Regions from separate parts of the Paeniglutamicibacter sp. MACA_103 genome, predicted to be linked through region 4. Evidence: riboswitches for the same ligand, from Rfam matches in the RefSeq annotation. Region 4 holds a riboswitch; each other region holds the start of a gene.
What was found. A riboswitch is a leader RNA that binds a small molecule or an ion and turns the genes downstream of it on or off. The one in region 4 is predicted to bind thiamine pyrophosphate.

Region 1 (7,152 bases), on a different contig from region 4:
CCATGAACCTGGGCGGCATCCCGCCGTTCTCCGGGTTCCTGGGCAAGCTGGGGCTGGTCCAGGGCGGCGCCGAGCTGGGCACGCCCATGGCCTGGGTGCTGGTCGGCGTGTCCCTGCTGACCTCGCTGTTGACGCTGCTGGCCGTCGCGCGCATCTGGAACAGGGCGTTCTGGCGCAATGCCGAGGACGCCACGGACCCGGACCCGCTGCTGCTGGTGGGCGTCTCCGCGGCCCGCGGCGCCACCTACGACATCGTCGCCGACGAACCGGCCAGCCGCTATTCCGACCGCGGAAACGCCGCCCTGCTGCCCAACGGCATGCTCGCCATGACCGCGGCCCTGGTGCTGGTGGGCGTGGCCCTGACGGTGTTCGCCGGGCCGCTCTTCGACTTCAGTGACCGGGTGGCCGGGCAGATGCTGGACGAGGGCAACTACATCGAGGCCGTACTCGGCGCCGGAGAGGGGCAATCGCGATGAGCCGGGAACAACGTCTGGCCGATGCCAAGGACGAGCACGGGCAGCGCCAGCGCTCCACGCTGCGCCAGGAAATTCCGCTGCTGCTCGGCATGACGCTGGTCTGGGGCGCGCTCTGGCAGGACTTTGCCCTCGGCAACCTGGTCTTCGGGCTGCTGATCTCGCTGTTGCTGGTGCGGGTCTTCCGCCTGCCGCCGGTGATCCTCTCGGGACGCTTCAACATCTGGCGCGCGGTGGTCTTCGTCGGGGCTTTCCTGCGCGACGTGACACTGGCCAGCTTCGAGGTCATGTACCTGGCGGTGTTTCGCGGGCCGCGGACCACCAGCGCGGTCATCACCGTCACGCTGCGCACGGAGTCGGACCTGCTGGTCACCTTCGTGGGCCACGTGCTGACGCTGGTGCCCGGCTCGTACGTCGTGGAGGTGGACCGCCGGAGCTCCACGCTGTACCTGCATGTGCTCAACGTCAACGACCAGGCGGGCGTGGAAAAGGCCCGCGCATCGGTCCTGCTGATCGAGGAACGGCTGATCCGGATGATGGGCACCACCGAAGAGCTGGCCGCGCTGAAGGCCGAGAAGAAGGCACCGAGCAAGGAACACGGAGCAACCTCATGAACATCGTCTTGTGGATCTGCGGAATCACGCTCTCGATTGCCGCCTGCCTGGCCATCGCCAGGCTGGCGATGGGACCGTCCATCCTGGAACGCGTCATCGCCACCGATGTCCTGTTGCTGATCATCTCCGCGGCGCTGTGCATCGAGATGACCGTCAACAGGCACACCAACAACCTGGTCTTCGTGCTGCTGGCATGCCTGGTCGGGTTCGTCGGCTCGGTCACGGTTTCCCGCTTCGTCACGGACCGGAGGAACGCCTGATGCTTGACACCATCATCGACATCGTCGCCGGGACGTTCATGATCGTCGGATCCCTGATGTCCCTGGCCGCGGGAATCGGCATGCTTCGCTTCCCCGACCTGCTCTCGCGGCTGCACGCCGCGACCAAGCCGCAGGTGCTGGGACTGTTCCTGCTGCTGGCGGCGCTCGGGCTGGAACTGCGTTCCTGGGCCGTGCTGCCGGTGCTGGCGCTGGCGTGGCTGCTGCAGCTGCTCACCGCACCGGTCTCGGCGCACATGGTGGGGCGCGCCGGCTACCGGACGCGGCACCTCAAGCGCGAGACCCTCGTTGCGGATGAGCTGGCGGCGGTCGTCGAGGCCGCTGAACAGCGGGAGGAAGACGAAAGCGGCCGGGGCGGAACGCGGGACCGCACCGACTTCATCGACTAGGCCCCGCGGCGCGCATCCCTGCCCGGGATCCAGGGGAGCGCCGGAAACGATTCAGGTGCCCACGGGAAATCCGTGGGCACCTGAATCGTTTGTGGTGTTAGGCCTTCTTGGCGAACCGGGCCAGGGCCCTTTGGGTTCCGCGGTCGGTGAGCACCTGGATCAGGGCGGCGGTCGTGGCCGAAAGCACGGCGAAGACAATCGCCTGGCGCATGCTGGCCTCGGCCTGGGCCTCCTTGTTGCCGTGCTTGGGCGGCTGCTGGCCGGTGAATCCGATCCAGGCCTTGTCAACGATCTTTCCACCCACGAATCCTGCGGCGATCGAAATAAGCGGGCCGACGAGTTTCATCAAGCTGTTCACGGGAACTCCCAAATGTTGCGGGCAACGGTACCTGCCCCAGCATAGCGTGAGGTAGCATCATAGGACTGAAACAATCACGACAGGGGAGCGTCGTGCGGAGAAATTCGCACCAAGGCGCTGAGAGTGCGGAGAGCCGCAGACCCTCGAACCTGCCCCGGCTAGTACCGGCGAAGGAAGTCGAGTTCTCAGGGGTGCGTTCGCATAGACGCGTTCCCTCCCCTCCTTGAATCCAAGGAGGATCTCCACCATGAGCATCGCCAACCAGCCCGCCGGGCACCACACGGCCAGCAAGTCCTGGCGTGTCGTCGACATCGTCATCGCCGCCGTCATCGCCGTGTCCTCGGGCGTCATCTTCTGGGCCTGGAACAGCACCCACCACCTGCTCGACGTGCTGTTCCTGGCCTTCCCGCCCTCGGCCGCCCTGGTCTCGGGCATGTGGCTCTTCCCCGCGGTGCTCGGGGCGCTGATCATCCGCAAGCCCGGCGCCGCACTGTTCTGCGAACTGGTCGCCGCCATGGTTTCGGCGCTCATGGGTTCGGAATTCGGGCTGACCGTCCTGGCCTCCGGCCTGATCCAGGGCCTCGGCGCGGAGCTGGTCTTCGGCGCGTTCCGCTACCGCAAGTTCAACCTGCCCGTGGCACTGCTGGCCGGTGGCGCGGCGGGACTCTTCGGCAGCGTCAACGACACCTTCATCTTCCGCTGGTTCCCCGAATACACCACCGGCATGCTCTTCGCATACATCGCGTTCATGACCATCTCGGGAGTCGTCATCGCCGGGCTGCTGTCCTTCTTCGCCACCCGTGCCCTGGCCAAGACCGGCGCCCTCGGAGCCCTTGCCAGCCGCAAGGCAGCCACCGAACCCATCATCTAGGCCGCGGTCGCCTTCATGACTTCACATTCGATGCTGCACCGTGAAGCCGACGCCCCCGGCAAGGAACGCCGGCTGGCCTCGGCCGTGTCCGTCAGCGCCCGCAACTGGGGGTGGCGGCATGCCGACCGCGCCCAACCTGCACTGTGGGGCCTTGACCTGGAAATCCGCGCCGGGGAGCGGGTGCTGCTGGCCGGGCCCTCGGGTGCCGGCAAATCCACGCTGCTCTACGCCCTGGCCGGGGTCCTGCACGAGGACGACGATGCCTATTCCTCCGGCGAGCTCCTGCTCGACGGAACGCCGGCGGCACAGGGCCGGGGACTGGTCGGGCTCATGCAACAGGACCCCGAGACCCAGGTCGTCCAGGCCCGGGTCGGGGACGACGTGGCCTTCGGCGCCGAAAACCTCTCCGTGCCGCCGGAAGAGATCTCCCGGCGCATCATCGAGGCCCTCGACGCCGTGGGGCTCGACGTCCCGCCGGAGCACCCCACCGCGGCGCTCTCGGGCGGGCAAAAGCAACGCCTGGCCCTGGCCGGGATCCTGGCCATGGGCCCGGGGCTGGTCCTGCTGGACGAGCCGACGGCGAACCTCGACCCGGCCGGCGTGCTGGAGGTCCGCGACGCGGTGATCCGGGCCTTGGATGCCACCGGTGCGACCCTGCTGATCGTCGAACACCGGCTGGAAGCCTGGGCGCCGCACATGGACCGGGTCATCGTGCTGGAACCGGGCGGGGGCATCGCCCACGACGGGACCCCGCAGGAGCTCTTCGGGCCCGGCGAGGTTCGCGAGGAACTGATCTCCGCCGGGGTCTGGGTGCCCGGATACACCCCCGCCATCGGCGCCGGGGATGAGCGCGCGGAAGGCGGCACCCTGCTGCTCGAGGCCAGTGCCCTGGCCGTCGCCCGGAAGCGCGGCGGTGTTCCGGCCGCCGACGGGCTTGACCTGCGCCTTGCGGCGGGCGAGGCCTGGTGCGTGCGCGGGGCCAACGGCTCGGGCAAGTCGACCTTCGCGCTGACCCTCGGGGGATTGCTGCCGGCGGCCGCCGGCACGGTGCTGGCCACCGCGGAACTGGCGGCCGGCTCCGAATCGCGCCCCTACCATTGGCGCGCCACCGAGCTGGTGGGCCGCATCGGCTCGGTGTTCCAGGAACCCGAACACCAATTCGTCACCAACACGGTGGCCGAGGAACTGGCCTTCGGCCCGAAGCACGCGGTCAAACAGGGCACCCGGGACCCGCTGTTCACCGATGAGGAAATCGCCTCGCGGGTCGAGTCATTGCTGGAGCGGCTGCGGCTGGGCCACCTGGCCGAGGCAAACCCCTTCACCCTTTCGGGCGGGGAAAAGCGGCGGCTCTCGGTGGCCACGGTCCTGGCTTCCTCCCCGCAGGTCCTGATCCTGGACGAGCCGACCTTCGGGCAGGACGCCAATACCTGGCGCGAGCTTGCACTGCTGCTGCGCGAGGAGCTGGAGGGCGGCACGGCGATCATCGCCGTGACCCACGACGCCGACTTCGCCCGCGCACTGGGCGCCCACGAATTCGTCCTCGATGCCCGGGGCACCCGGGACCGGACCCCGGACGCGGAGGTCCGCCCCGGGTTGCTGGAGGCCGATGTCCGCGGCGGGGCCAGCTTCCTGGGCCGGGCGAACCCGCTGGCGAAGCTGGTCGCCGTCGCACTGGCAACGATCCCGCTGGTGGCCTCGATGGACTGGGCCAGCAGCTCCCTGGTGGTCCTGGCGACCGTCCTGGCATTGCCGCTGGCCGGGCTCTCGATCCCGCGCTTCCTGGCCCGGGGCTGGCCGCTGCTGCTGGCGGCGCTCTTCGGCGCCTGGGGGACCGCGCTGGTGGGCAACGACTCCGGGGCGGTGTTGTTGGACCTGGGCATCTTCGACGTGACCGAGGGGTCGCTGGCGGCCGGTGCCGCCACCGGCCTGCGGGCCTTCGCCGTGGCCATCCCCGCGGTGCTGGTGCTCTTCACGACCGACCCCACGGACCTGGCCAATGCGCTGGCGCAGAAGGCGCGGCTTCCGCACCGCTTCGTGCTCGGGGCGCTTGCCGGCATGCGGCTGCTGGGGTTGCTGATCGAGGAATGGACCACGCTGGGCATGGCCCGGCGCGCAAGGGGCGTGGGCAGCCGCGGCTCGGTGGGCCAGCGGATGCGCGCCAACCTGGGGCAGGTCTTTGGCCTGCTGGTCCAGGCCATCCGCCGGGCCTCGCGCCTGGCGGTGACCATGGAGGCCAAGGGCTTCGGCACCAACGAGCGGACCTGGCTCAGGGAATCGGTGTACGGGCGCCGCGATGCGGGCATCGTTGCCGCGGGCCTGCTGCTGGGCGCCGCCGCCACCTGGGCCGCGGTCGCGCTGGGAACCTGGAACCTGGTCTGGACCTAGTGGTGGAGACACGATGGGTCCCGGTCCCGGTGCATCTTGCCATGCGCGCAGGGAGGGGGACCCGTTCGTTTCCCGGAGCGGTGGCTAGGCACCGAAACCCATGGAGGCGATGGCCGGCAACGCCCCGGCCGCAAGGTTTTCAAGTACGTAGCGTTCGTGTTCCGGCATGGGATCGGGCAGCTTATCCAAATCGAACCATTCAAGGGCCGCGCACTTCTCCGGCTCCATGATCCTCGGCTCCCCGTCCCAGCGGGTGGCGGCGAAGAAGAAGTCCACGCGCTGGGCGCGCGGGGAATCCCCGCCGTTGGTGCGGTGCAGGGTGGCCAGCGGGAGCAGGTCCCGCGGCTCCAGCCGCAACCCCGTTTCCTCGGCCGCCTCGCGCACCGCTGCGGAGCCCACCGATTCTCCGGCCTCGACGTGCCCGGCCGCGGCGCAGGCCCAGTGCCCGTCCATGAAACCGGTGTTTTGCCGCAGCTGCAACAGCACCTGGCCGCCGCGGCGCAGCACCACGTAGGCGGCGGGCACCAGCTGGAACAGTTCTTGCATGGGATACCTCGATTCCTGCGCGGCATCCGCCGGGGGACTGGATGCGGGAAAGTCCCTTATTGGATGGCGTCGACCATGGCGGTGAGCTCGGCATGCAGCTGGCCGTCGCGGGCGATGGCGGTGCCGTCGATCGAATTCACCGGGGTGAGCAGCCTGACGCTGGAGACCAGCCAGACGCCCTCGGCATCCATCAGGTTCTGCGGGGTCAACGGCCCGTAGCCCAGTTCCCACCCGGCTTCCCGCGCGGCGGTGAAGATGGCGCCCTGGGTCGTGCCCGGAAGGATGCCGGTCTCCAGGGTCGGGGTGATCAGGCGCTTGGTGTCCCCGTCGCGGTGCGCGATCAGCACCGTGGAGGTCGGGCCCTCCAGGACGATTCCGTCGCTGGAAACGAAGATGACGTCATCCGCTCCCATTTTCTTGGCATGGCGCAGTGCGGCCATGTTCACCGCGTAGGACAGCGTCTTGGCGCCCATCAGCAGCCAGGGGGCGCGCTCGGCAACCTTCGAGTCGTAGCCGCGGTCCAGGAAGATCACCGAGACCCCGCTCTCGCGCTGCCGGCGTCCCAGCTCGGGGGCCGCGGAGACCATGACCCAGGACGTGCCGTGGTCCGTACCCTCGGTGCCGCGGGTGGCCACGAGCTTTACGACCGCTTCCTCGCACGGGGTGGCGGCATCGAACTCGGCCACGGCGGTGGCGATCGCCGCGCGCCAGGCCTCCTCGTGCGGAATCAACAGGTCGCTGGTCGAGGCCGAGACGCGCAACCGCGCCAGGTGGGCGTCGAGCTTGCGCACGACCCCGTTGGCGTAGAGCGCGGATTCGAAGATCCCGTCCCCGCGGGTCACTCCCTGGTCGAGGACCGAAAGCTGGGCGGTTGCGGCATCGGCGACGCGGCCGGCGGAAAAGTCGGGGTCAAGGAACACAAGTGCAGTCATGGCTACCAGATTACCGCCGCGAAAGTGGTTCTCCGGTGCGCGCCGTGCTGGCGGTAGGGTGGGGTATGGCCGGGAAACCGACTTTGGCAAGGAGGGATCCATGGAAGCAGGCAACGACGCGCTGACGGTTGGTGCCGCCCTGTGGTCGATTGCCGTGGGCGTCGAGCTGACCATCCGCATCACCATGGTGGGAATCGTGCCCGGCAACCGCCGCCCCACCACCGCGATGGCGTGGCTGCTGGCCATCTTCTTCCTGCCGGTCGCGGGCCTGCTGCTCTACCTGCTTTTCGCCAACATCAAGCTGTC
Region 2 (7,152 bases), on a different contig from region 4:
TCTGCACGATCAGCCCGACGACGAACAGCGCCGCACCGGAGACCACGATGCCGCCCAGCGCGCCGGCCATCCCGTGCCCGGCCATGGCCGCGGAAACCGGGGCGATGAACGCGAAGGAGGAACCCAGGTAGCTGGGCACCCGGCCCGCGGTGATCAGCAGGAACAACAGGGTCCCCACGCCGGAGAAGAACAGGGTGGTGGTGGCCGGGAACCCGGTGATCGCCGGGACCAGCACCGTGGCCCCGAACATCGCCATGACGTGCTGCACGCCGATGGAGATGGTCTGCGGCCAGTGCAGGCGCTCGTTCGGGGCCACCACCGTTCCGGGGGAGATGGACTTGCCGTCGCCGTGCAGGTTCCAGCCAATGCCGAATCGGTTGCTCATGGGTGCCTTCCGGGCGCAGGGTGGGAAAAATGCCGGGGGAGCGCACGCGCGGCGCGCCAAACCCCCTGTGGCATTTTACTCACCCCACGGGCAGTGCGACACCTCGGGTGATGCGGCCCACCCCGTCCCCGGCGCCGGGCGCATCGGCGGCGGTCTGCGCGAAGAAGTCCAGCTCGTGCACGGACGAGGCCTCGAACGCGCGCCACATGGCCGCCCGCGTGGCTTCGTCGGCCCGTGCGTGAACGCCCCGGACCAGCTCGATGGCCCGCGCCGTGACGTCGTCGAACTCCTGGGAGGAGTAGGTGGCGAGCCAGTCCGCGTAGGGGTGCGCCAGGTGGTTGGCCGCCGCCAGCCGCTTGCCCACGTCCTGGTAGATCCAGAAGCAGGGCAGCAGCGCGGCGGCGAGCACCGGGTAGTCGTCGCTGCCGGACCGCAGGTGGTTGAGGTACGCGGTGGTGGCGTTCGAGGGCTCCGGGACCTGATCGGCGAGCCGGCCGCGGTGCAGCGTCATTTCCTCCTCCAGGCAGCTGGCGGCGCTTCCCGCCCAGAAGCGCTGCTCCTGAGTGGTGGGGGCGAGTTCCGAGGCCCGCGACATGACCCGAGCATAGCTGCGCAGGTACAGGGCGTCCTGGCCCAGGTACTCCTCGAAGTCGCTCGTCTGAAGGGACCCGTTCTTGAGCTGGCGGATGAACGCGAGCTCGTCGATGCCTGCGCGGATGCCGGCGATCGCCTCCCACCAGTGCGCCAGCGGGTCCCGGGCCGGCGCGGGGCGCACCCCGTCCCAGAGCGCTGCCAGGTGGTTGACCGGGCCGTGTCCGCCGCCGACCGCCAGCTCGTCGGCCCGGGCAATCGCCTCGGACAGCCAGGCCTTGGCGTGGCGCAGCGCCTGGGCCCAGTCACCGCCGCGGGCGTAGAAGGTCGCCAGGGCGGAGGAGAGCGAGCAGCCGGTGCCGTGCGTGTTGGCCGTGGCCAGCCGCGGCGAGGCGACCTCGAAGAGCACACCGTCGGGACCGATGAGCGCGTCCCGGCAGGTTTCCCCTTCCAGGTGCCCGCCCTTGGCCAGCACCAGGACCTGGTACTCGGCGGCGACGGCGCGCGCCTGGGCCACCGCCTGTTCCCAGTTCCCGGCGACCTCGGCGCGCGCCAGCACGGCAAGTTCCGGGATGTTGGGGGTGATGACGTCGACGTGGGCAAAGAGGCGCCGCAGCGCGGTGGTTGCCTCGGCATCCAGCAGCGAATCCCCGCTGGTGGCGACCATGACCGGGTCCAGCACCACCGCCGGGGCGTCGGAGCCCGCGGCGGTCCGGATCCCGGCCAGCCAGCAGCCGAGCTCGTCGATGACCGCCGCGTTGGCGAGCATCCCGATCTTGATCGCGTCGATGGCGATGTCCTCGGAAACGGCGCGCAGCTGCGCCAGCAGGAAGCCTGCCGGCGGCACGTGCACGGCACTGACGCCGCGGGTGTTCTGCGCGGTCAGCGCGCTGATGGCGGCCATGCCGTAGCCGCCGGCCGCGGCAATGGACTTGAGGTCGGCCTGGATGCCGGCCCCTCCGGAGGGGTCGGATCCGGCGATGGACAGGATGTTCTTCACGGTGCTGGTGTTGGGGGTGTTCATGGCTTCGTGCCCTCCCAGAGGTTCAGTAGGTTCGTGGCCGCGGCGCGCGGATCCCCGGCGGCGCAGATGGCGCGGACCACCGCGACGCCGGCGGCACCGGAGCGGGCCAGCGGGGCCACGTCGTCCGCGTCGATGCCGCCGATGGCGATGACGGGCAGGTCGCTGAGCCCCACGGCGCGCGCCAGGCCCGCATGGCCCAGCGGCTCGGGGTGGTCCCTCTTGGTGGGGGTGGCATGCACGGCGCCGACCCCCAGGTAGTCGATGGTGCCCGGGGAGCGGAGCTGCAGCTTGTTTGCGGCGTCGATCTGCGCATCGCTGGCGGCGCTGAGGCCCAGCACGGCGTCGGGGCCGATAAGTTCGCGCACCAGGGCCGCGGGCAGGTCGGACTGGCCGATGTGCACCCCCTGCACGTCGGCGCCGGAGGCGCGGGCGGCCAGGAACACGTCGACGCGGTCGTTGACCAGCAGTGCCGCGCGCCCGGCGGTGTGGTGGGCGCATTCCATCACGACGTCCGCGAATTCGCCGGCCGGCATGTCCTTGCAGCGCAACTGCACCGTCCTGATCCCTCCGTCCACCGCGGCCTTCACGATGTCGGCCAGCGGACGTCCGGCGGTGGAGGCGGAGTCCGCGACCAGGTACACGCCGTAGACGCTCATGAGAGCACCGCCGTGGCGCCCAGCTCCGCGGGGGAGACAGCGGCCAGCGCGTCGAGGAAGAGCGGGGCGAAGGTGCCTGGGCCCGCGGCCGTGGCGGCCGCGCGTTCGGCCGCCGCCGAGTAGAAGGCGTGCGCGGCAACCGTGGCGACCAGCGGGTCCCCGCCGGTGGACAGGAAGGCGGCGCAGAGAGCGCCCAGCGCGCACCCGCCGCCGGTGATGCGGGTCAGCAGCGCGCTGCCGCCGTGCACGAACACGGTGCGCACCCCGTCGGTGACGAGGTCCGCTTCCCCGGAGACGGCGACGACGGCGCCGCTTTCCCTGGCCAGCGTCCCGGCGGCGTCGGTCGCGGCGGCAACCGAGTCGGTGGACTCGACCCCGCGCCCGCCGACGGCCTGACCGGCCAGCGCCAGGATCTCCGAGGCGTTGCCGCGGATCACCGTGGGCCGCGCGGCCACGAGCTCGCGGGCGAGCGCGGTGCGCACGCGCAGCGAACCGACGGCCACAGGGTCCAGCACCCAGGGGGTCGAGGCCGCTGAGGCGCCGGCAACCGCCTCGCGCATGGCGGCCGCCTGCTCGGAGTTCGGGGTGCCCAGGTTCACCAGCAGGGCTGCCGCCACCGCGGCGAAGTCGCCGGCCTCCCCGGGCACGTCCACCATGGCAGGGGACCCGCCGGAGGCCAGCAGCACGTTGGCGGTGAAGTTGGTGACCACGGTGTTGGTCAGGCACTGGACCAGGGGCGTGGAGGAGCGCAGTGCGCCCAGGGCATCGGCGAGCTCGCCGGGTGTTACGAGTTTTGAAGGCGCCATGGATTCCATGAGCAACATCCCTCCGCTAGTACGAACTAGATCAGGTTCTACGGGTTTCATCTCAGCCGGCCGCAAGTGCCGACACCCCGTGTCACTATGCGCGAGCCTATCCCACCGGGCGCCGGGTCCGGCACTCCATGTCACCGCGCACCGAGCACGCCAAGCGTGGCGGCCTGTTGCCGATGCCACAGTGGCCGTAGGCTCAAGAGATGGGCACTTCCGACACCTCACACAAATCCGCAACGCCACGCGAAGCGACGGCGCTGAACGAGCTCGAGCTGCCCGAAGTGGTGCCCGAACTGCCGGAGAACATCGTGGAGATCGTCGCCTCGATGCACGACGTGGTGTCCACCCGGCTGGCGCACCCGCGCCGATTCCGGGCCTCGCAGCTCAAGGCCCTCGAGCGCATGCTGGAGGCGCACGAACAGGACTTCATCGACGCGCTGGCCGACGACCTGGGCAAGGGCGCGGTCGAGGCGAAGATGACCGAGATCGACATGGTGCGCGCGGAAATAGACCACGCGCAACTGCACCTTTCCGAGTGGATGGAATCCAAGCCGGTGAAGATCCCGCTGGTCCTGCATCCGGCGGCGGCCAAGATCGAGCCGCAGCCGCTGGGGGTGGTGCTGGTCATCGGCGCCTGGAACTACCCGCTGCAGCTGATCCTCGCCCCGCTGGTCGCCTCCATCGCCGCGGGCAACGTCACCGTGCTCAAGCCCTCGGAGCTGGCCCCGACCACCTCCACGCTGCTGGGCCGGCTGATCCCGAAGTTCCTGGACCACCGGGCGTGCGCCGTGGTCCAGGGCGGGGCCTCAACCAGCAAGATCCTGCTCGAACAGCACTTTGACCACATCTTTTACACCGGCGGAGAGCGTGTGGGAAAGATCGTGGCCCGCGCCGCGGCCGAGCACCTGACACCCGTGACCCTGGAGCTGGGCGGGAAGTCCCCGGCCGTGGTGATGGACGGGTCCTCCGCCACGGTGGCGCGCCGGCTGGCCTTCGGGAAGTTCATGAACGCCGGACAGACCTGCGTGGCGCCGGACTACGTGCTGGCCGTGGGCGACGCCGCCATGAACCTGGAAAAGCAGCTGGCCAAGGCGATCACCGGGTTCTACGGCAAGAACCCGCTGGCCAGCCGCGACTACGGCCGCATCGTCAACAAGGCCCACTTCGACAGGCTGGTTTCCTACCTGGAGCACGGCGAGGTCCTCATCGGCGGCGGGTACGACGCGGACACCCTGAAGATCGAGCCGACAGTGATGGCCAACGTTGATCCGGGCTCGGAGCTGATGCGCGAGGAGATCTTCGGCCCGATCCTGCCGATCGTCGCGGTGGAAAGCTTCGACGCGGCGGTGCGCTTCATCAACGCGCGCCCCAACCCGCTGGTCGCCTACCTCTTCAGCGAGAACCCGCGGCTGCAATCTGCCTTCGGGGACCAGGTGCGGGCCGGGGCCATCGTGCACAACGCGCCAAGCCTGCACCTGGCCGTCCCGGGCCTGCCCTTCGGAGGCGTGGGCGCCTCCGGCATGGGTTCATACCACGGGCGGCATGGCTTCGAGCGGCTCTCGCAGATGCGCTCCGTGATGGGCAAGACCACCGTGGTGGACACGCTCAAGGCGATCTACCCGCCCTACACCTGGGCGAAGTCCAAGCTCATCGACAGGCTCATGTAGAAATTCCCGGCCCGGCATATACCCATGCAGGAGTTGGATATTACGGCTTGCCCGCGGAATGGCCGAAGGCCGGGTGGTTCCCGCATGCGGGGACCCACCCGGCCTTCGGCCAAGGCGTGCGCCTACGCGAGCACAGCGGAGACGATGTCCTTCGCCTCGTCCTGCACCCGGACCAGGTGCTCCTCGCCGAGGAAGGACTCGGCGTAGATCTTGTACTTGTCCTCGGTTCCCGAGGGGCGTGCGGCAAACCAGGCGTTGGCCGTGGTGACCTTCAGCCCGCCGATCTTCGCCCCGTTTCCCGGCGCCTCGGTCAGCCGTGCGGTGATCTTCTCGCCCGCGAGCACCTCGGCGGCCACGTCCGAAGCCGCCAGGTTCCCCAGCCGGGCCCGCTGCTCGCGGTCGGCCGGGGCATCGATGCGTGCATAGCTCGGTGAGCCGTGCTCCGCGGCCAGCGCGGCATAGTGCTTCGAGGGGGAGGAGCCGGTGACGGCGGTGATCTCGCTGGCCAGCAGCGCCATCAGGATCCCGTCCTTGTCGGTGGTCCAGGTGCGCCCGTCGCGGCGCAGGAAGGAGGCGCCGGCGGATTCCTCGCCGCCGAAGGCGCCGGAGCCGTCCAGCAGGCCGGGCACGAACCACTTGAAGCCCACCGGAACTTCGACCAGGGTGCGGCCCAGCGAGGCCGCGACCCGGTCGATCATCGAGGAAGAGACCAGCGTCTTGCCGATCCCGGCGTCCTTGGACCAGCCGGTGCGGTGGGTGTACAGGTAGTCGATGGCCACGGCCAGGTAGTGGTTGGGGTTCATCAGCCCGGCATCGGGGGTGACGATGCCGTGGCGGTCGGCGTCCGCGTCGTTGCCCGTGGCGATGTCATAGGTGTTGCGGGCGGCGATCAGCGAGGCCATCGCATCGGCCGAGGAGCAGTCCATGCGGATCTTCCCGTCGGTGTCCAGGGACATGAACGCAAAGCGCGGGTCAACCCCCGGGTTCACCACGGTGAGGTCCAGCTTGTGCTTCTCGGCGATCGCGCCCCAATAGTCCACCGCGGCCCCGCCCATGGGGTCGGCGCCGATGCGCAGCCCGGCGGAGCGGATGGCGTCGAGGTCCAGCACCGAGGGCAGGTCGTCGACGTAGGAGGACAGGAAGTCGAAGGCGCCGATCTTCCCGCCCAGGCGCGCGGCACCCAGCGGGATCCGCTTGACCCCGGCCAGCTTGGCCTCGAGCAGTTCATTGGCGCGGTTGGCGATCCATGAGGTGGCGTCGGTGTCCGCGGGGCCGCCGTGCGGCGGGTTGTACTTCAGGCCGCCGTCGGCCGGCGGGTTGTGCGACGGGGTGATGATGATGCCGTCGGCGCGCGGTGCGTCCCCGTTCGCGTTGTGCGCCAGGATGGCGTGGCTCAGGGCCGGGGTCGGGGTCCACCCGGTGCGGGCATCGGCCAGGATCGACACGTCGTTGCCGGCCAGCACCTCCAGCACGGTGTCCTGTGCCGGGTCCGAAAGCGCGTGGGTGTCCTTGCCGACGAAGAGCGGCCCGGTGATGCCCTGCCCGCGCCGGTATTCGACGATGCCCTGGGTGATGGCGGCGATGTGGTCCTCGTTGAAGGAGCCGTTCAGCGAGGTGCCGCGGTGCCCGGAGGTGCCGAAGGCCACGCGCTGGGCGGGGTCGGCCGGGTCCGGGTGGATGTCAAAGTACGCGTCGCGCACCGCGGAGAGATCGATCAGGTCTTGGGACTGTGCCGGGGTGCCGGCGCGTGGGTGGGCCATGGGACCAGTTTCTCATTGATTGCACTCGCGCGGCCGGAGAAGTCGCCCCGCGTGGCCCAGGGCTCCGCAGCGCGGTCCGGGCGTGGTGGACGGGTCCTCGGAAGATGCCATGGAACCGGACGCCGCGGGGCTATTGCCCCGCGGTGTCCAGGACACGCGGTTCCACGCCGACGGCGTCCCAGGCCTTGGCCAGGGCGAGCTCCACGTCTGAGCCGGCGCCGTGGTCGCGGCGGGCCTGGAGCAGGGTCTGCTCGGCA
Region 3 (7,152 bases), on a different contig from region 4:
TATGCCGGCTGCGCAGACGAGATCGGCCCAACGGCATTGGGTCCCCATGGGATCCAGGACATCACCGCTGTGCGGATCGGCGCCGACGGATCCGTCGGACACGTGGGGGCAAATAGGTCCCGCGTGCTGGGAGCAACCCGTCACGGATTATGGACAGCTCCGTTCGAGGTCTTGCCCATTGATGAAAGCTACTCCGGCGGTGAACTGCCCGAGGGTTGGGCCGCACCCATGGCGCTTGAAGTCCACATGCCCACCCAAGCAACGCGAAGGGTGGAATTCGACCGGCAGGTGGAATCCGTGGGCGACGAGGAGGCCGGGACGTCGTTCTTGGTGCAGCCCTCACCCCCGGTTGCGCACCGCGACAGCGATGGATTCTGTTTTGAATACCGACGGGCAACACTGGTTCTGCCCGTCGGTGCGGAATTGCCTGCACGGGTGCGGTTCAGGGACTTCGTGCCCCAAGGCTGGGGTGAGCTTGTCGAGGACCGTTGGGAAGACGAGCCATCCGCGTCGTCCGCCGATCCGGAGGACATCGACCTGGACGGGATTCCAGGGACCAGATGGAACCGGGCGGCGCCGACCGCGGCGCAGGAATTGGCTGCGGTCCACGGAATTACCGGACAGTTTGCCAACATGGAAGCGTATTGGCGCGACGCCAACGGGGAATCCTTCCCGATCGCGGACGGCGTCAGCGATGCGCGGGTGGACGTGGAGGGGCAGTGGCCACAGACCCGGGTCAGAATCTCCTTCCGGCATCCCTACTATCCCGGGGGCCGGCTCCGACGCTCGATCCGGGTCTTCGACGAGGCGGGCCGCATCATGATCCACGAGTACGCAGGCATTCACCTGATGGAGGACCTGGACACCAACGACCTCCCCGATATTGGCGAGGAGCACGGAAGCGTGCTCGAGATCTAGGGGCAGAAACGTCGATGCCACCCACGGGCCTGACGGTTGGCACCCGCCCGAGGGTGGGCGCCGAGAGCCTGCCGCGGCCGAAAGCAGTTGCCGCTCAGGCGAGTTCCGGCAACCGGGAGAGCAACTGGCGGGCTGCCGCGGTCGGGTCGTCCGCGTCGGTGATCGCGCGCACCACCACGATGCGCGAGGCACCCGCCTCGACGACCTGCTCCACGTTGCCCAGATCGATCCCTCCGATGGCGAACCACGGCTTGGCCGTTTCCAGGGAGGCGGCATGCGCCACCATTTCCAGTCCGACGGCCGCGCGCCCGGGCTTGGTGGGTGTGGCCCATAGCGGGCCGACGCAGAAGTAGTCGATGTCGGGGTCTGCCGCGGCCGCGGTGATCTGCGCAGGGTCGTGGCTGGAAAGCCCCACGGTGACGGAGGGGCCGAGCAGCGACCTGACGCCGGGCAGCGGCAGGTCCTTTTGGCCGACGTGGAACACCGGGGCTCCGGAGAGCATCGCCAGGTCCGCGCGGTCGTTCACCGACCACGACTTGCCGCATTCCTCGGCAACACCGCGCAGCACAAGGAGCAGTTCAAGTTCCTCGGCGGCGTCCAGGTTCTTGTCGCGCAGCTGGATGATGTCGACCCCTCCGGCATAGGCGGCGCGCAGGAAATCGGCGAAATCCCCACGCTCCTTCCGGGCATCGGTGCACAGGTACAGCCGCGCGGCGGCGAGGTCCGGGGCGGATAAGACGGGGGTCACTTCATCTTGGGTGGTGATCTGGCTCATGTCTCCTAGACTAGTTCAGTACCGCGGGAGCCAGGAAAGCTGGCTGAGAGGGCGCCGATTGCGCCGACCGACAGATGCCGCCTTCGAAACGAGGGTGGCGTGGAACCTGATCCGGCTAATACCGGCGTAGGGAAGGAGACCTCGATGGCGTGCACCGTGCCCGACCCCCTCATGTGCGATGTCGCCGTCATTGGCGGCGGAATCATCGGCCTGGGCATTGCCCTCGAAGCCCAGCGTGCCGGGCACCGCACCATGCTCATCGACCCGGATCCCGCCGCCGGCGCGACCTTTGCCGCCGCCGGCATGCTGGCCCCGGTCAGCGAACTGCACTACCAGGAAGAGGACCTGCTCTCCCTCACCCTGGCCTCGGCCGCCCGCTGGCCCGACTTTGCCCAAACCCTGGGCGCGGAGACCGGCCTGGACACCGGGTTCCGCACCAGCCCCACGCTGGCCCTCGGCGCAGATGCCGCCGACCGTGCCGCACTCGGCGACCTGCGTGAGGCGCAAGCCCGGCAGGGGCTCGGGGTCACCCGGCTGTCCACCCGCGAAGCACGGGAGCTCGAGCCGTTGCTGTCCCCGCACATTTCCGCCGCCCACCTGATCGAGATGGACCACCAGGTCGACCCCCGGGCCGTGGCACGGGCCATCATGGCGCGCCTGGAGGCCGTCGGAGCCGAACGCGACGCGGCGGCCCCGGGCCAGACCCTGGTGCGCTCCCGGGCAACCGCCCTGCTGCACGAAGACGCCGCGGATTCCGGCTCCCGGGTCACCGGGGTGCTGCTTGCCGACGGCACCGAGGTCCGTGCCCGCGAGACCGTTCTCGCCAACGGCCTGGGCGCCGCCGACTTCGGCGGGCTGCCCGATTCTCTGGTGCTTCCGCTGCGCCCGGTGTACGGGGACATCCTGCGGCTGCGCGTCCCCGAACACCTGCGCCCGCTTACCACTGCCACGCTGCGCGGGATGGTGCGCGGACTGCCGGTCTACGTGGTCCCGCGCGGGGATGACACGGTGGTCATCGGGGCGACCGCCCGCGAAGACGGCAACCCCGGGGTCAGCGCCGGGGGAGTGCACCAGCTGCTGCGCGATGCCCAGGTGCTGCTGCCCGCCGTCGCCGAGCTCGAGCTCATCGAAACCACGGCCCGCGCCCGCCCCGGCACGCCGGACAACGCGCCGCTGCTGGGGCGCGTGGCCTCGGGAGGCGGGACAGACGTTCCGGGGCTGCTGGTCGCCACCGGATTCTTCAGGCACGGCGTGCTGCTCACGCCGATCGCCGCCCACATCATCGTCGAGCTGATCGCCGGCCGCAGCAACCCCTCATGGGACCGCTTCCGACCCGACCGGTTTTCACCTGTACTGCAACCCAAGGAGTATGCATGAGCACCATCCAACTCAACGGAGCCCCCCGCCCGCTGGACGCCGGAACCACCCTGGCCCAGCTGGTCACCGCCGTCACCGGCCGCCAGCTGTTGCCCACCGGCAAGCCGGCCGACGGCGGACGCCTTGGCGTGGCCGTGGCCCGCAACTCGGGGATCGTCCCGCGCAGCCAGTGGTCGGCGACCGCGCTTGAGCAACATGACGACATCGAGATCGTCACCGCCGTCCAGGGCGGCTGACCACCAGCACCCACCGCACGTCCGCCCCACCGACTTGGAAGAAAGCGAAGGACCATGACGCAAACACTGACAGAAATCGACCCGCTGGTCATCGACGGCATCACCCTGGGCTCCCGGCTCATCATGGGCACCGGCGGCGCGCCGAGCCTGGACGGGCTGGGTGCCGCTCTGGTTGCCTCGGGCACCGAGCTGACCACGGTGGCCATGCGCCGCTACAGCGCGCCCGGCCCGGGATCCACCGGCGGCACCAACCTCTTTGACCTGCTTCTCGAGAACAACATCCGCGTGTTGCCCAACACCGCCGGGTGCTTCACCGCCCGCGAGGCGCTGATGACCGCCGAACTGGGCCGCGAGGCCCTGGAAACCGACTGGGTCAAGCTCGAGGTCATCGCCGACGAAAACACTCTGCTGCCCGACGCCGTCGAGCTGGTCGAGGCCACCGAGGCGCTGGTGGACCGCGGTTTCAAGGTCTTCGCCTACACCAACGACGATCCGGTGCTCGCCCTGCGACTGGAACAGCTCGGCGCCGCGGCCGTGATGCCGCTGGGCGCCCCCATCGGCACCGGACTCGGGATCCTGAACCCGCACAACATCGAATTGATCGTCTCCCGCGCCTCCGTCCCGGTCATCCTCGACGCCGGAATCGGCACGGCATCCGATGCGGCCCTGGCCATGGAGCTTGGGTGCGACGCGGTGCTGCTGGCCTCCGCCGTCACCCGCGCCCAGGACCCGGTCCGCATGGCCCAGGCCTTTAGACATGCGGTCATTGGTGGCAGACTGGCGGCACAAGCAGGGCGCATGCCCAGGCGCACACATGCCCTGGCATCCTCCGCCATGGAGGGACGCCCGGATCTCTGAACCGGAACCCGAAGGAGAGAACCATGCCCGCAAAAGACGTTCTGACCACCGAACAAGTCCAGGCGAACCTGCTGCAGCTGCCGCAATGGCGCTACGGACTCGGTGCCCTGCGCACCGCGCTGAAGTGCGAGTCCTCGGCCTCGGCCCTGGCGTTGTTCGCCACCATCGGCGCGTTGGCCCAGGAGGCCAACCACCACCCGGACATCGACTGGCGCTATGACACGTTGTTCATCACCCTGACCTCGCACGACGCGGGGAGCCGGGTGAGCGCACGGGATGCGGCGCTGGCCAGGTCGATTTCCGCCGAGGCACAGAACTCCGGTGCCACGGCCCGGCCGGACCTTTTGCGGGTCGTGGAGATCGCCATCGACACCGACGACGAGGACGCCATCTCGGAGACCTGGCGCACGGCGCTGGGCTACAAGCGGCAGAAGGACGGCAGCCTGGCCGACCCCTTCGGCCGCGGACCTGCCCTCTGGTTCCAGAAGACGGCCACGCCAAACGCCAACCGCTTCCACCTGGACATCACGGTGCCGCATAGCGAAAGCTCGGCCATCCTGGGCGCGCTGGACGCCACCGGCGCGGCGCTGGACCCGGAGTCCGCCCCCAGGTTCGTGGTGGCCACCGACGCGCAGGGAAACAGGCTGTGCCTCTGCACCGAGGAGGGTCGGGAAATCGACGGCTCGCCCTTGGGCGGCCTCTAGCCAAATAGTTTGAGGGCCGCTCCCGAAAGGGATTTTCGGGGGCGGCCAATCTTGTTCTGGGCGCAGACAATAAATCATTTGTTGTTGTCCCCTTAGGTTTATAAGGCAGGTTTCATTGAGTACAACGTTCGTCGAAAACAACATTGCATCGTTGCCGCCACTGGTGGAGCCGGGGCCGCCCCTGATCGCCGAGGAGCTCGAACGCTACTCCCGCCATGCCTTGATGCCGGAGATCGGGCTCGAGGGACAGCGAAGGCTGCGCAACGCCAAGGTGCTGGTCATCGGGGCCGGGGGCCTGGGCTCTCCGGCATTGCTGTATCTGGCCGCCGCCGGCGTGGGAACGCTGGGGATCGTGGACGATGACACCGTGGAGCTGAGCAACCTGCAGCGCCAGGTGATCCACGGGGTGCAAGACATCGGCCGCACCAAGCTGGAGTCAGCCCGCGACTCGGTTGCCGCCATCAACCCGGGCGTGGATGTCGTGTTGCACCCGGTGCGGCTGGATTCCTCCAACGTGCTGGAGATCTTCGCCGACTACGACGTCATCCTGGACGGTGCGGACAACTTCGCCACGCGCTACCTGGTCAACGACGCTGCCGCACTGCTGGGCAAGCCTTATGTGTGGGGTTCCATCCTGCGCTTCGACGGCCAGGTCAGCGTCTTCTGGGCAAAGCACGGCCCGAACTACCGAGACCTCTACCCGGAACCACCGGCGGCCGGAACCGTCCCCTCCTGCGCGGAGGGCGGGGTCTTCGGGATGCTGTGCGCCTCGATCGGGGCGATGATGGTCACCGAGGCCGTCAAGCTCATCACCGGGGTTGGCGAGACCCTTCTGGGCAGGCTGCTGGTCTTCGATGCGCTCGGCTCGCGCTGGCGCGAACTGCGCATCGCGAAGGACCCGGAGGCCGCCCCGATCACCGAACTCGTTGACTATGAGATCTTCTGCGGACTTGCCGCGGCCGGGGACCAAACTCCTGAGGACGACGCGTTGATTGGAGTCGATGAGCTGGCTGCCCGGCTGGCCAAGCGGGATACGGGGGAGGAAGACTTCGTGTTGCTCGACGTGCGCGAGCCGGTGGAATTCGAGATCTCACGCATTGAAGGGTCCGTGTTGGTTCCACTCGCCGGCATCAGGGACGGGTCCGCGCTGGCCGGGATCCCGCGCGGCGTGCCGCTGGTGCTGCACTGCAAGTCGGGCGTGCGTTCGGGGCAGGCGCTGGAAGCCCTGGCCGCAGCGGGCTACACCGACGTCGTCCACCTGGATGGCGGGATCGATGCCTGGTTGAATGCGGAAATCCGGGCGCGGACCTAGTCCGATTCCAGCTCGGCGCGCAGCACCGCAATGTGGTCGGTGATCTTGCGCAGTTCGCCCTGCGTCCACCGCCGGGCCTGCATGTCAAGCACGGCACGGGCCTGGATTTCCCCGACGCCCAGGAGTTTCGCCGCCGCGGCAATGGCCTCGTCATGGGTTTGCGTTGCTTCAATGGCAGTGAACAGTTCCGCCCGCCTGTCGATGGCTTGCACGATGGCTTCAAGGATCTGCAGCTCTGCGCGGGTGTTGTTGCGCGGGTCCATGTTGCCATCATGGCATGGGCGCATCGTCCCCACGCCCCCTGGCGCCGCGCCGCTGGCGGCTCTAAGGCGGGATGCGGGGGAGGAGGACTTCGTCCTCCTCGATGTGCGCGCGCCGGTCCGGTTACTGGTGTGCAGGTCGTGAGTTGAGGTGCACAGTCAGGGCATCCCTAAAAAATGTCGGTGGCCGTAGTGTGGATAGCGTGAACCACCGTCGGATGCGGACCAGAGTTGTTGAACTGCCCGTGCCCCCGGTTGGCAAGGGTGCAACCACTTCATCCTCAATGGAGGAAAACACCGCCGATTGTCTCCCGGTCACCGCGGCGGGCGGGCACGTGGTCAACATCGGGTGTCTCGCCGGGGCGCCGACCAAGATCGACATCGACGCCCTGTCCTGCCGCAACCTCACCGTGCACGGGGTCTTCTACGGGTTTGACGAGCGGGCCTGGGAACCGGGGAGAACTCCACCCGACTGCGCGGCGAGGTGTTGCCGGCGGTGGGACGCGGAGAGATCCGCCCGGTCATCGATAGCACGTTTGACAAGGAAAACCACGCCCAGGCCTCTGCCCGCCTGCTCTCCGGAGCTGCCCACGGCAAGATCGTGCTGGCCATCGGGTAGCAGCATCCGCAGACCGCTGATGTCCCCACGTTCCGGATTCATCGCCAGGAGACAACCATGAAACATGTACGCGCAGCCTCGGTGCTTGCAGCC
Region 4 (7,152 bases):
TGGCATGCGTGGCGCAATGTCTTGCACGGCGTCACTATCCGCCCGGATCGTTCACGTAAAACCACGTATCGGGGCGCGGCACCTGGACATGCCCTACCCCATGTTATTGCACGCACGACCAAGGCCCCCAGTCGCAGGCCGGGGGCCTTGGTCACATCGTCGTCACGGGGTGGGCCGCGACGGCATTTCTAGCGTGCGGACAGTTCGCCATCCAGGCGAAGCAGTCCATTGCCGTCGTTGTTGATCATCTTCACGCGGTCAAGGATCTCACCGACGGTGGCTTCCTCTTCGACCTGTTCCTCGATGAACCAGGTCAGCATCGGCACCGAGTCGATGTCGCCCTCGTTGTGCGCCAGGCGGTAGAGGTCGCGAATGGATTCGGAAACCTTCTTCTCGTGGTCGAGGGAAGCCTGGAAGGCGCCGTCCACCGTGGCTACATTCAGCGCAGGGGCTCCAATGGCGCCGATCGCAGGGTGCGCCCCGCGATTGGTCATGTGGGTGATGAACTTTTCCGCGTGCTCAAGTTCCTCGGCGGACTGGGCGCGGAACCAGGCGGCAATGCCGGGCAGGCTCAGGACATCCATTTCGATGGCCAGCTGGCGGTACACGGTCGAAGCCTGGAGTTCCAGGGTGATTTGGTCGTTGAATGCGTCTACAAGCTTTCCGGTGAGTTCCATGGCACCCACGCTACGCACTCCGCTGGTCCTTGTCACCGAAGTATGGCCGTACTTACCTTGAGGTAAATATGGCATGAATTGGGTCCCGGGGAAGGGCAACCAAGGTGATGCTCACCTTGGTCCCGACACCTTGCCCAAGCCCCTGTCAGGAGGAAACGATGCCTTCCCCGGCATGGATCTTGGCAACCGCCCGGTTGGCATCGCGCAACCCGAGAAACAAGCCGCCCAGCATCACGGCCAGGCTCGCCAACAGTGCGGCGGGGTGGACAAACTCCGGAAGCGTCGCCAGCACCGAAACAATGCCGCTGGCGGCCATCAACAGCGCGGCAAGCCAGCAGCCCATGACGCCCTTGTTGGCCGCGGCGTGGTGGCCCAGAAGCCAGCAGTCATCGCAGTGCATCAGCGCAGCGGTACGGATACCGATCCAGGGATTGCGCTTGATCTGCCCGGTGGCCGCGGCCTTCATCATCCAGGCCATCGCGGCCATGAGCAGCACCAGGACTACAGTCATGATCAATTCGGTCAGTGTTTCGCCGTCCATGGCGCGATTGTCTCCTTGCGGTATGCGGTCGGCACGCCGGTGCCGGCTCGCGGGGGCAATGCACACAACGCTACGCCAGTTCCGCGATGCGCCCTGTTCATGCACCGCCGCGAGGTTCTCGGTGGCGGCCCGCACCGGGGCCACCACCGAATCGTGGGTGCGGTCGGCAGGGGTTAGCTGCTCAGTCCCGCACGGCGCAGGGCCTCGGCCATGGCCGTGTTGCCTCCGGCAGGCTTGGGGTTCCCCTGTTGCCCGCCCTTGTTGCCGCGCGGGCCGCCATGGGATTCACGCGGGGCCCGCGGCTCCGGTCCCCTGGGGCCACGCGGTGCCTTCTCCGTCCGCTCGGCCTTGGCACCCGGCTCGTCATCCAGGCGCAGGGTCAACGAGATGCGCTTGCGCGCCGGGTCCACCTCGAGGACCTTGACCTTGACGACTTGGCCGGAGGTGACGACTTCGCGCGGGTCGGAGATGAACTTGTTGCTCATGGCCGAGACGTGGACCAGCCCGTCCTGGTGGACGCCCACGTCGACGAAGGCGCCAAAGGCTGCCACGTTGGACACGGTGCCTTCCAGGATCATGCCCACCTGCAGGTCGGAGATCTTCTCCACGCCCTCCTTGAGGTTCGCGGTCTTGAAGTCCGGGCGCGGGTCCCGGGCCGGGCGCACCAGTTCGGCGATGACGTCCTTGACGGTGGGCAGACCGAATTGCTCGGTGACGAAGTCCGCGGCATTCAGCGTGGCCACCGACTGGTTCTTGGCGGTGGCGGCCGCCAGAAGAGTCTCTGCCAGTCCGTAGGCCTCGGGGTGCACGGCGGAGGCATCCAGCGGCTGTTTGCCGCCGGTGATCCGCAGGAACCCGGCACACTGTTCAAAGGCCTTGGCACCCAGGCGCGGAACCTTCAGCAGGGACTTGCGGGTGGCGAACGGCCCGTTGGCATTGCGGTGCTCGACGATGTTGCGGCTCAGCAGCGATCCGACGCCGGCCACCCGGGCCAGCAGTGCCGGGGAGGCGGTGTTCACGTCCACGCCGACGGCGTTCACGCAGTCCTCGACCACCGCATCCAGGGAGCGGTCCAGCTTGGCCGGGGTCAAATCGTGCTGGTACTGGCCCACGCCGATGGACTTCGGCTCGATCTTCACCAGCTCGGCCAGCGGGTCCTGCAGGCGGCGGGCAATTGACACGGCACCGCGAATGGAGACGTCCAGCTCCGGCAGTTCCGCACTGGCCAGGGCGGAAGCCGAGTACACCGAGGCACCGGCCTCCGAAACGATGACCTTGGCCGGCTTGTTGGTCAGCTTGGCGATCACCTCGCCGGCCAGCTTGTCGGTTTCGCGGCTTGCGGTCCCATTGCCGACGGCAATCAGTTCGGTGCCGTGTTTGGCCGCCAGGGACACCAGGGTCGCCACCGAGGCATCCCACTTGTTCGCCGGCGCGTGCGGGTAGATGGTGGCGATGTCCACGACCTTGCCCGTCGCGTCAACGACGGCTACTTTGACTCCGGTGCGCAGCCCTGGGTCCAGGCCCAGCACTGCCCGATTCCCGGCCGGGGCCGCCAGCAGAACGTCACGCAGGTTGGCGGCGAAGACCTTGACGCTGGCTTCCTCCGCGGCTTCGAAGAGCCGCGTGCGCAGGTCCGCCTCGAGCCGTGCCAGCAGGCGACCGCGCCAGGCCAGGCGCACGGTTTGTGCCAGCCATTTTCCGGCCGGGGCATCGGCCGCCGCACTGATGCCCAGCGAACGGGCGACGGCTGCCTCGTATCCTGCGCGCGCCTCGGCCAATGCCGCATCGTCACGCGGGTCGGCCTCGGCAAGCTCCAGGTTCAACGCGCCCTCGCGCTCGCCGCGCAACAGGGCAAGGATGCGGTGGGAGGGCTGGGTGGCGACGGGCTGGACGAAGTCCTCGTAGTCTGAGAACTTTGCGGCGTCGGCGGCCGGGGCGCCGGGAGCGATCTTGGAGGAGATCTTGCCTCGGCCCCACAGCCGTTCGCGCAGTTCCGAGACCAGCACCGCGTCCTGGGAGGCGCGTTCGGTGAGGATGGCCCGGGCACCGGCGAGCGCATCGGCGGCGGCGTTGACCTCGTGCTCCGGGTTCAGGAACGTTGCGCCCAGCGTCTCCGGATCCTGGGAAGGGTCCCGGATGAGCGAATCGGCCAGCGGCTCAAGGCCGGCCTCGCGGGCAATCTGGGCCTTGGTGCGCCGCTTGGACTTGTAGGGCAGGTAGAGGTCTTCGAGTTCCGCCTTGGTCGTTGCGGCCCCGATCGCGGCTTCCAGCTCCTCGGTGAGCTTGCCGGCTTCCGCGATGGCCTTGAGGATTGCGGCCCGGCGTTCCTCGAGTTCGCGCAGGTAACGCAGTCGTTCCTCGAGCATGCGCAATTGCGCATCGTCAAGGGTGCCGGTGACTTCCTTGCGGTACCTGGCGATGAAGGGAACGGTGGATCCGGCGTCAAGCAGCTCGATGGCGGCCTTGACTTGCCAGGAAGCAACCGGTGCCCCGGCTACGGAAAGTTCTGCGGCAATGGTCTGGATTATTCGGCTCTGACTCACCCCTCCAGTTTGCCGTATGGGTCCTACGACGTGCCTGCTTCGGGCCCCCGCGCCGGGTGTGTCGCACCCGTGGCGTTCACATGGTTGGGGAAGGTGATCCATCGGTGCTAGGTTGGGCCAAGGACTCGACACGGGGTGCCGCCTTGCGGCTGAGAGATACACCCGTTGAACCTGATCTCGATAATCCGAGCGAAGGGATGCCGGTCCGGCATGACGCATTGTGGCACCTGAATTCCGGTTCCCCTTGGCGGTTCCATGGCATCCTTTCGCTCCAACGAAAGGTGCATGGGAATGCTTATCAAGGACCAAATCGTACTTATCACCGGTGCCGGCCGCGGGCTTGGAACCGAGCTGGCCCGCGCCTTCGCCCGCGAGGGAGCACGGCTCGTGCTGAACTACCGCTCGAGTGAATCCGCGGCCCGGGAACTGGCTGCCGAGTTCGGGGCCGAACGCGCGATCGCGGCACGTGCCGACGTCTCGGACCAGGATCAGGTCGCGGCGATGGTTGCCACGGCGCAGGCACACTTTGGCGGCCCGATCACCACGGTGATCAATAACGCCCTGCCAAGCTTTTCATTCAACGGCGACGCCCGCTCCAAGGCGCACGGGATCGGCTACACGGAATTCGGCGCGCAATTCACCGGCGTCATCGGTGGCGCCCTGAACACCATCCAGGCAACCCTGCCGGGCATGAAATCCGTAGGCTTTGGCAACATCGTCAACATCGGTACCAACCTCTTCCAGAACCCCGTGGTCCCCTACCACGACTACACCGCGGCCAAGGCGGCCCTGCTGTCGCTGACCCGCACGTTCGCGTCGGACCTGGGCCCGGAGAACATCCGCGTCAACATGATTTCCGGGGGCCTGCTGCGCACCACCGATGCCTCGGCGGCCACCCCGGAGGAGGTATTCGACCTGATTGCGGGTTCCACTCCCCTGCGGCGGGTGACCTCTCCCGCCGAGTTCGCCGATGCGGCCCTGCTCTTTGCCTCGCCCTGGTCGCGGGCGGTGACCGGGCAGAACCTGGTTGTCGACGGTGGACTGGTGATGAACTAGGACCTGGGAAGGAAACCACCATGGCTACGTCACGCCAATTGCACCTGAACGCCTTCATCTACGGCGCGGGCCACCACACCATGGGATGGCGCCACCCCGATTCGAGCGCCGACCGCGTCGGCGACATCGCCTACTACGAGGAACTGGCCCGGCTGGCCGAGCGCGGGTGCCTGGATGCGGTGTTTTTTGCCGACGGGCAAAGCGTCAACCGCGAGTACGCGGCGGGCATCCCCTGGTTCCTCGAACCGGTAACCGCGCTCAGCGCCATGGCTCGGGCGACCGCGCACGTTGGTTTGGTCACCACCATCTCGGCGAGCTTCTACACCCCGTTCCACGCCGCCCGGCTGCTGGCCTCCCTCGACCACATCAGCGGTGGACGTGCGGGGATCAACGTGGTGACGTCGATGTTTGACGCCGAGGCCCGCAACCACGGGATGGATGCATTGCCGGGGCACGCACAACGCTACGAACGCGCCGAGGAATTTGTGGATGCGATGCAGGGGTTGTGGGATTCGTGGTCGGATTCGGCGCTGGTGGTCGACCGCGAGGCCGGGCTATACCTCGATCCCTCCCAGGTCCGTCCGGTCAACCACCGCGGCAGCCACTTCTCCGTCGACGGACCGCTGACGGTCCCCCGCTGCCCCCAGGGGAGGCCGGTGCTCTTCCAGGCCGGCTCCTCCGAGGCCGGGCGTTTGTTTGCCGCCCGGCATGCCGAGGCCATCTACTCAGTTTCCTGGGACCGGGAATCGGCGTCGGAGTATGCCGCTGACATCCGGAGCCGACTCGCACGCGAGGGACGCGAGGCAAGTTCGGTGCCGATCCTTCCCGGGCTGGTCACCTATGTCGGTGCGACCCGTGAGGAGGCCCTGGAAAAGAAGCGCGTGCTGGACTCCTTCCTTGACATCGGCTCGGCCATCGCCCAGCTCAACATGTTCACCGGCCAGGACTACAGCGCCCACCCACTGGATGAACGCGTGGATGCCTTGCCTGCTGCCGACGGGTTCGCCGGGCCGCAGGGGCGCTACCTCACGGTCCAGCGCATCATTGAAACCCAAGCTCCCACGCTTCGCGAGCTTCTGGGATTCCTGGCCGCGGGCGGAGGGCATGCGACCATGATCGGCACGCCAACCGAGATCGCGGACGACATCGAGGAATGGTTCACTTCGGGTGCCTGCGACGGATTCAACCTCATGTGCCCCACTTTTCCCGCCGGGTTGGACGACTTCGTGCAGCTGGTGGTCCCGGTCCTCCAGGAGCGCGGCCTGTTCCGTACGTCCTACCCGGGAACCACGCTGCGCGAAACGCTGGGCCTGGCCAGGCCGGCACGCATGGAATCCACTCCGGTCCCCGGATAGCGGCCTATGCCCCTTGGGTGGGAGCCGCGGGCGTTCCCAGCGTTCTCCCACCCGGGAACAACTACGATTGAACCCATGACATTTTCACGTTCCAAAAGTGCATTGCTGGTTTCCGGCGCAGTCCTGCTGCTCTCGGTGACCGGTTGTGCAACCATTGCCGACACCGCTTCCTCCGCCGCTTCGTCCGCGGCCACGCAACTGGCCGACGGCGCCAAGAAGGAACTCATCAAGCAGGCGTGCGCCCCCATCAAGGACGGCACGATCAACGCCGCCGACCTCAAGGTGGTTTCCTCGATGGTCGACGCCGTCCGCGAGGGCGGGCTGCCGCAGGAGATCGTCAGCGCCCTCGATGATGTGGCCGCCTCCGGAGACGACGTCCCGGCCGATGTCCAGGCCCGGCTCGTCACTGCCTGCGACAACGCACTGGTCTAGGACGACGGCCAATCGCCATGAGGATGCCCCGCCGCCGACGCAGCAGTGCCATCGCGCTCGTACTGTGCGCCGCGGTCCTCGTTGGCACCTGGCTTTTGGTGCCCATGGGCGAGCGCAGCCAGGAACATTCGGGTACAACGGTCCAGCAGGCTGGTGCCACGGTCCAGCATGTGGCTGACGGCGACACCGTCTACCTCATGTTGGACGGGAAGCGGACCAAGGTTCGACTGCTCAATGTCGACGCACCCGAGATTCCACACCCCGACCAACCCGGGGAATGCTTCGGGCCGCAGGCCGCCGAATTCCTGGCCGAGAAGCTGCCCAAGGGTTCCAAGGTCGAGCTCGAGTACGATGCCGAACGCCTGGATCAATATGGGCGCACCCTTGCCGCGGTGAGCCGCGGTGGTGAACTCATCAACGAATCCCTCGTCTCATCCGGACACGCCACCGCGATGAAGGTCGAACCGAATGTTAAGTTCTACAAGCAACTTCGCGCCGCTCAAACGCAGGCGGAACGGCGCAAGGTGGGAATGTTTGATCCGGCCAAC

Region 1: linked by a shared signal. The riboswitch ahead of ACIPVK_RS16985 (ECF transporter S component) and the one ahead of ACIPVK_RS18195 (3-oxoacyl-ACP reductase) in region 4 are both predicted to bind thiamine pyrophosphate.
Region 2: linked by a shared signal. The riboswitch ahead of thiM (hydroxyethylthiazole kinase) and the one ahead of ACIPVK_RS18195 (3-oxoacyl-ACP reductase) in region 4 are both predicted to bind thiamine pyrophosphate.
Region 3: linked by a shared signal. The riboswitch ahead of thiO (glycine oxidase ThiO) and the one ahead of ACIPVK_RS18195 (3-oxoacyl-ACP reductase) in region 4 are both predicted to bind thiamine pyrophosphate.

Annotation. Positions count from the first base shown of each region.
Region 1 covers NZ_JBIXLN010000040.1:23,256-30,407, reverse strand. The annotation lists gene ACIPVK_RS17010 (Na+/H+ antiporter subunit D) at 1-476, shown strand, start outside; gene ACIPVK_RS17005 (Na+/H+ antiporter subunit E) at 473-1,087, shown strand; gene ACIPVK_RS17000 (monovalent cation/H+ antiporter complex subunit F) at 1,084-1,347, shown strand; gene mnhG (monovalent cation/H(+) antiporter subunit G) at 1,347-1,754, shown strand; gene ACIPVK_RS16990 (DUF4235 domain-containing protein) at 1,852-2,112, opposite strand; TPP riboswitch at 2,184-2,305, shown strand; gene ACIPVK_RS16985 (ECF transporter S component) at 2,360-2,983, shown strand; gene ACIPVK_RS16980 (ATP-binding cassette domain-containing protein) at 2,999-5,368, shown strand; gene ACIPVK_RS16975 (NUDIX hydrolase) at 5,453-5,914, opposite strand; gene ACIPVK_RS16970 (aminodeoxychorismate lyase) at 5,971-6,846, opposite strand; gene cls (cardiolipin synthase) at 6,947-7,152, shown strand, end outside.
Region 2 covers NZ_JBIXLN010000038.1:31,782-38,933, reverse strand. The annotation lists gene ACIPVK_RS16645 (uracil-xanthine permease family protein) at 1-385, opposite strand, end outside; gene thiD (bifunctional hydroxymethylpyrimidine kinase/phosphomethylpyrimidine kinase) at 465-2,000, opposite strand; gene thiE (thiamine phosphate synthase) at 1,997-2,656, opposite strand; gene thiM (hydroxyethylthiazole kinase) at 2,653-3,471, opposite strand; TPP riboswitch at 3,463-3,561, opposite strand; gene ACIPVK_RS16625 (aldehyde dehydrogenase family protein) at 3,672-5,135, shown strand; gene pgm (phosphoglucomutase (alpha-D-glucose-1,6-bisphosphate-dependent)) at 5,258-6,895, opposite strand; gene ACIPVK_RS16615 (M4 family metallopeptidase) at 7,026-7,152, opposite strand, start outside.
Region 3 covers NZ_JBIXLN010000004.1:89,321-96,472, forward strand. The annotation lists gene ACIPVK_RS03130 (hypothetical protein) at 1-918, shown strand, start outside; gene thiE (thiamine phosphate synthase) at 1,013-1,693, opposite strand; TPP riboswitch at 1,708-1,843, shown strand; gene thiO (glycine oxidase ThiO) at 1,838-3,070, shown strand; gene thiS (sulfur carrier protein ThiS) at 3,067-3,306, shown strand; gene ACIPVK_RS03150 (thiazole synthase) at 3,361-4,164, shown strand; gene ACIPVK_RS03155 (4a-hydroxytetrahydrobiopterin dehydratase) at 4,188-4,868, shown strand; gene moeB (molybdopterin-synthase adenylyltransferase MoeB) at 4,984-6,180, shown strand; gene ACIPVK_RS03165 (DNA gyrase subunit A) at 6,177-6,443, opposite strand; gene ACIPVK_RS03170 (zinc-binding dehydrogenase) at 6,925-7,059, shown strand; gene ACIPVK_RS03175 (PQQ-dependent sugar dehydrogenase) at 7,117-7,152, shown strand, end outside.
Region 4 covers NZ_JBIXLN010000047.1:3,357-10,508, reverse strand. The annotation lists gene ACIPVK_RS18210 (ferritin) at 189-677, opposite strand; gene ACIPVK_RS18205 (SdpI family protein) at 823-1,218, opposite strand; gene ACIPVK_RS18200 (Tex family protein) at 1,392-3,863, opposite strand; TPP riboswitch at 3,883-3,976, shown strand; gene ACIPVK_RS18195 (3-oxoacyl-ACP reductase) at 4,053-4,817, shown strand; gene ACIPVK_RS18190 (LLM class flavin-dependent oxidoreductase) at 4,838-6,172, shown strand; gene ACIPVK_RS18185 (hypothetical protein) at 6,248-6,604, shown strand; gene ACIPVK_RS18180 (thermonuclease family protein) at 6,622-7,152, shown strand, end outside.